One region of the Paenibacillus sp. B1-35 genome, then DNA from elsewhere that is predicted to be linked to it. Evidence: riboswitches for the same ligand, from Rfam matches in the RefSeq annotation. Region 1 holds a riboswitch; the other holds the start of a gene.
What was found. A riboswitch is a leader RNA that binds a small molecule or an ion and turns the genes downstream of it on or off. The one in region 1 is predicted to bind glycine.

Region 2: it holds a riboswitch for glycine, as region 1 does, so the genes downstream of both, ACQ5BJ_RS01415 (alanine/glycine:cation symporter family protein) here and gcvT (glycine cleavage system aminomethyltransferase GcvT) in region 1, are expected to answer to the same signal.

Annotation. Positions count from the first base shown of each region.
Region 1 is NZ_JBCHVJ010000001.1:139,877-143,018, reverse strand. Features, by position in the region: gene murI (glutamate racemase) at 1-512, opposite strand, end outside; gene gcvH (glycine cleavage system protein GcvH) at 693-1,082, opposite strand; glycine riboswitch at 1,270-1,378, opposite strand; glycine riboswitch at 1,542-1,636, shown strand; glycine riboswitch at 1,640-1,763, shown strand; gene gcvT (glycine cleavage system aminomethyltransferase GcvT) at 1,862-2,989, shown strand; gene gcvPA (aminomethyl-transferring glycine dehydrogenase subunit GcvPA) at 2,986-3,142, shown strand, end outside.
Region 2 is NZ_JBCHVJ010000001.1:291,800-294,941, forward strand. Features, by position in the region: gene ACQ5BJ_RS01410 (pyridoxal phosphate-dependent decarboxylase family protein) at 1-1,040, shown strand, start outside; glycine riboswitch at 1,209-1,313, shown strand; gene ACQ5BJ_RS01415 (alanine/glycine:cation symporter family protein) at 1,455-2,795, shown strand; gene ACQ5BJ_RS01420 (sigma-70 family RNA polymerase sigma factor) at 2,952-3,142, shown strand, end outside.

The DNA of each region.
Region 1 (3,142 bases):
TCAATCCCAGCAAGCTTCTGTGCAAAGAAGTCTCCTATCACTCCCTTATCAAAGTTTAATTGCTCGCAATATTCTACCAATTCCGGCAAAGGAATCGAATCAACAATATGTTCCTCATCAAGACGAGTGACCAGTGTATGGTATTTGTCTTGGCTTAACGTTAAGGCTGTTGCAAATACAAGTACACGCTTGCCGTTATTGCGATTCATTTCTACTGCCGGCTTGACTGCGGGCTCCATGCCGATAATCGGAATATTGTAATTCCGCCGCAATTCAGATGCTGCGATACTCGTTGCCGTATTGCACGCGATTACAAGCGCCTTCACATGATGCTGCATGATTTCCTCAACAGCAGATTGCACATGACGCATCACTTCCTGCTGCGACTTTGTCCCATATGGAACATGAAGCGTGTCTGCATAAAACAAATATTGCTCTTGTGGCAGCTGCTTCATAGCCTCAGCCAATACCGTAATACCACCCATTCCCGAATCAAAAAAAGCGATTGTCATTCCACTCACCTAGCATTCTATTTAGCATTGTAACGTCTGGTTGTCGATGCTTCTATTGTACTCTTTTTCGGCGGCGAATCCTATCGAAACTTCTCACTTTGTGGATGAAAAAAACCTGCTGCACCAGCATTATACCGATACAGCAGGTTCTACGTACACAACCCATTGATCCTTCTATTATTAGTCAATCAGCTTCGCATATTGCTCAGCATTCAGCAGATGCTTCACTGCTTCCGCAGCGCTGCCTTCCACTTCAACTTCCGCAATCCAGCCGTCTCCGTATGGACTGCTGTTCACAAGCTCTGGCGACGCTTCCAATTCATCATTTACCTTCGTAATCGTTCCAGATACCGGACAGTACAACTCAGATACGGTCTTCACAGACTCAATGGAGCCCATGCTGTCCCCCGCGGACAAGCTGGTTCCTACTGAAGGAAACTCGATGAATACAATGTCTCCCAGTTGAGCCTGCGCATGATCTGTAATGCCAACTCGTACTGTATTGCCTTCTATGGCGATTACCCATTCATGCTCTTCACTGTACAGCAATCCATCCTTCACTTCACTCATGTCAACGCCCCATTTCATTCATAATGTCATTCATTAGGCCGTCTATCCATTAGAGATCATTAAAATGGGCAGAGAGCGGCCTAGCGCCTTGTTCTCTGTCCTCGGTACCTGAGAGATCCCGTTCCAGCACAATAGTGGCAGAACTTACCCCTTTGGTGGCAACTAAATATGCACTCTCCAGAGCTGCGTCAGAATGGCGGTTATTGTACCTGAGAGATTCATTGCCAATCGGCAGCTGGCAACTTGCTCCTTCGGTGTTGACAATCATCATTGTCAAACTCTCCCGACCTTCCTCGTTCGCAATTACGATTTCATTTGGGTAATTATAACAACCTTAGATTATTGCAAGATACGTACGATTGTCAATATGACAAGCAGTGAAATCGAATGTGAAGAAAATATCAATTGACAAAGTGTGGAAGGCTCAACTAATGTAGAGATGACAGTTGAAAATGGCGAATGATGGTAAAGGGAGAGACTGCTGAGACATAGCAGCGCCGAAGGAGTAAGCCGTAAGACGTGAATCTCTCAGGCAAAAGGACTTTTACCGGACGCATCTCTGGAGAGCACTGTAATTCACCAGATCGAATACAGTCACCCAAGGGGAAAGCCGATGATACATGCGGAAGCAGACGAATCGTTTGCAGCATTCGGCGACACTCTCAGGTACAAAGGACAGAGCGAGAGACGAAGAGGATAACACATCCACTTTTCTTTCGGCTGTCCTTTTTTGTTCGCATACCAATGGTTTGTCCAAATAAGCGTATCGAGGTGATTTCATGAGTCAATTGAAGAGAACGCCAATATTCGATCAATATTCAACATTTCCCGGTGCACGCTGCATTGACTTCGGCGGCTGGGAGCTTCCTGTTCAATTTATCGGTATTCAGCGGGAGCATGAAGCTGTGCGCACACAGGCAGGCTTGTTCGATGTTTCCCATATGGGTGAGTTTATCGTTAGCGGCCCGGCTTCCCTAACGTTTCTTCAACAGATGACAACGAATGATGTATCGCGGCTTGAGGACGGGAAAGCACAATATACGCTGATGTGCTACCCTGACGGAGGAGTCGTCGATGATATTCTCATCTATCGGATGAAGAGTGACCGATATATGCTTGTTGTCAATGCCTCCAACATCGACAAAGACTATGCATGGCTGCAGAAGCATTTGATTCATGGCGTGACCTTGACAAATGTATCGAACCGCACGGCACTGATCGCCCTTCAAGGGCCGAATGCCCAAGCTATTCTCTCTACCGTATCAGAAGCGCCTATTGATTCGCTTGCACCTTTTCATTTCCTAACGGATGCACAAGTATGCGGCGTGTCAACTCTTCTATCCCGCTCTGGCTATACGGGCGAGGATGGATTCGAGCTCTATTTGTCCGCAGAAGATGCTCCGGGGGTATGGGCTGAACTGCTTCGTGCCGGTGAATCATTCGGCTTGCTGCCAGCAGGGCTGGGGGCAAGAGACACGCTGCGCTTCGAGGCACGTCTGCCGCTCTATGGACAAGAAATTACCGCTGATATCTCACCGCTTGAAGCTGGACTCGGACGATTCGTCAAGCTGGATAAAGGCGACTTCATTGGCCGTGTTGCACTTACGAAGCAAAAAGCTGATGGCCCAGCAAGGAAGCTGGTAGGAATTGAAATGATTGATAAAGGCATTCCCCGCTCTCATTATCCGGTGCTTGCCAACGGGCGCGTAATTGGTGAGGTCACAACTGGCACGCAGTCGCCAACATTGAAGCGCAATTTAGGACTTGCCTTAATTGAAACCGCTTTTTCAGAACTCGATACCGAGGTTATGGTAGAAATTCGCGGCAAACAGTTGAAAGCCCGCGTTGTCCCTACCCCATTTTATAAACGAAATCCGATCCCTGCCAAAGGAGCGAATCCATCATGAAGCATCGTTACATTCCAATGACGGAGCAAGATCAAGCCGACATGCTGCAGCAGATTGGCATCTCTTCCATGGAAGATCTGTTCCGCGATATACCAGCATCCATTCGTTACAATGGTGTGCTTCCTATGTCCGAACCACTAGATGAAGCAGCCA
Region 2 (3,142 bases), 150 kb from region 1:
CATTTACGACGGGAGGAGCAGAAGCTAATTTGACAGCCGTACTTACAGCTCTCTGCGATCATTTCCCGGAATATACAACAAAAGGGCTTGCAAGCCTGGATAAGCCCCCTGTGATGTATGCTTCAAGTGAGAGCCATCATTCCTTAGTAAAAGCGGCTCGTGCCTGCGGATTGGGTACGGATTCTATCCGAAGTATACGATCGAATGCATCTTTGCAGATGGATGCGGAAGCGCTAGCCCTTCAAATACGGCAAGACCGCGAAGCTGGCTTTGCCCCTTTTTTGATTGTGGCTACGGCTGGAACGACAGGTGCAGGGGCCATTGACCCGATTGCGCATATTGCGGAGCTGGCTGAACAGGAAATGATATGGCTGCATGTTGATGCAGCGTATGGCGGTGCTATGATATTGGCGCCAGAATTGGCCAATTGGCTGCAAGGAATTAATAGGGCAGATTCCATTACATTCGATGCACATAAATGGCTGTCTGTACCAATGGGAGCAGGTATGTACTTCACCCGTCATCCCCATATATTGCAGCAGACCTTCCGAATGACAGCGGACTATATGCCCAAGGAAGGCACCGAATTGGAGACGTTTGATCCATACACCCATTCCATTCAGTGGTCACGCAGATTTATCGGGCTGAAGCTATATATGTCGCTTGCAACGGCGGGATGGGAAGGGTACCGGTTACTCGTACAACGACAGATTGAGAGCGGCAATTTTTTGCGGCAGGAGCTTGAACGATCGGGATGGTCGATTATGAATGATACGATAATGCCAGTTGTTTGTTTTAATGATCAGGCAGCATTAGCAAATCATGATATGGATTTCGTACGATTCATACATGAGAAGGTACTTGCTACAGGCAAGGCATGGATCTCGATTTTCACCATACAGGATACCCCGGCGCTTCGTGCTTGTATTACCAATTTTGATACGACCGAACAGCATATGAAAGAATTGATTCACCTACTGAACGAGGCTCGGCAGGAGTATATGACGCAAAATCCATCCTATAATGGGATGATTTACTAAGCAGTTCATATTGCTTAATTCGATGGGGTCAACTATAATATAACCTACAACTTTATAACTGGATGAAGTTTGCGGGAGATAGACAACACGTCTAGCCGAAGGGGTAAGCTCTCAGGCGCTTGGCATACCGAGCAGCAATTGCGAGTATGTATAAGCAGGACCGTAAATGGACAGGACTCTGGAGAGACTCCATCATTGGGGCACCGAAGGGGCAAGACGAATCGCATTGATCGAATCGTTAAAACTCTCAGGTAAAAGGACAGGGATGCAGATGCATAGGAAACATAAGTTTTATTTGGGTTGTATTATCATGTTCCTGGCGAAAGCTTTTTTAATTCTGCACGCATGTCCCCAGAGTCAAATCATACGATTTGGCTCTTTTTATTATTCAAGACGAGGGGAAATGATTTTGCAATGATTGAACATTGGTTAGACAAATTGAACAGTTTCGTATGGGGGGCGCCGCTTCTTATTTTGTTGGTAGGGACGGGGATATTACTCACAATTCGTTTAGGTGTCCTTCAATTGTTTCGCTTGCCGCTTGCCTTGAAGCTCATATTTAAGTCAAAAAACGAGGGGGCTGGTGATGTATCCAGCTTCGGTGCGCTTGCGACTGCACTTGCCGCCACAATCGGAACGGGGAATATTGTTGGTGTTGCGACTGCAATCAAGGTAGGGGGACCAGGTGCGTTATTTTGGATGTGGGTCGCTGCTTTCTTCGGAATGGCTACCAAATATGCGGAGGGGCTGCTAGCCGTTAAGTACCGCAATATTGATGATAATGGACAAATACTCGGTGGGCCAATGTACTATATTGAGAAGGGCTTAGGCATGAAATTCAAGCCTTTGGCTGTGTTCTTCGCCATTAGCGGCGTGCTGGTCGCACTTCTTGGAATCGGTACCTTCCCGCAAATTAATGCGATTGTTACCTCTACTGAGACGAGTCTTGGTGTGCCGGCAATTGTAACTGCGGTCATTGTTACAATTGTTACTGCCCTTGTTACAATCGGGGGGATTCAAAGTATTTCGCATGTGACGACTACGATTGTTCCTGTTATGGCTATCATTTACTTTATCGCTAGCTTCGTCGTGCTCATCACGTTTGCGGATCAGATTCCCCATGCAATGTCCTTAATATTCCATGGGGCATTCAATGCGACTGCAGCTGGAGGAGGTTTCCTCGGCGCCACGGTTATGATGGCGATACGCAACGGAATCGCGAGAGGGGTATTTTCGAATGAATCCGGTCTCGGAAGCGCACCGATTGCTGCAGCAGCTGCCAAGGTGAAATGGCCAGCCGAGCAAGGTCTTATTTCGATGACGGGGACATTCATAGATACGATTATCGTATGTTCGCTGACCGGCTTAACCTTGATCGTAACCGGAGTCTGGAATGGCCCTATGGAAGGTGCTGCTTTGACACAGGCTGCATTTGATGCAGCATTGCCATATGGTTCCTTTGTACTCACGCTATGCTTGATATTGTTTGCCTTTACGACAATATTAGGATGGAACTATTATGGCGAGCGCTGCATGGTTTACTTGTTCGGCGTGAAATCGATCCTGCCTTATCGGCTTGTCTTTATTGCAATCATTGGTTTTGGTGCATTTATAAAGCTCGATATGATATGGAAGCTTGCAGATATCGTAAACGGGTTGATGGCATTGCCGAACTTGATCGCACTGCTTGGGTTGTCTGGCGTAGTCGTTCATGAAACGCGTCTGTACTGGAAACATAAAGAGACGGAAAAATAAATGTTTACATGTAATACTGGTGAGAAAAAGCTGGCAAATGACACGAAAGTGAACATTTGCCAGCTTTTTTTTCGCGAAAGGAAACTTTTTGGCAATCTTATGCATCTAATTAACAGCTAGTCGCGTGTATGGGGTAAAGAAGGGAGAAGAAACGGCTTGTATACCGATATAGAAATCGATATAGAGACAGATGTGAGGTTGGCTAAGGAAGGAAATAAAGAGGCTTTCATTCGTCTCATCAAGAAGCATGAAGTCCAAATGTACAATATGGCCAGATCCATTGTCAGAAGGGATGAAGACTGTGCGGATGCAATGCAGGAAGCCGTGTACAAAGCTTACCGTGCGCT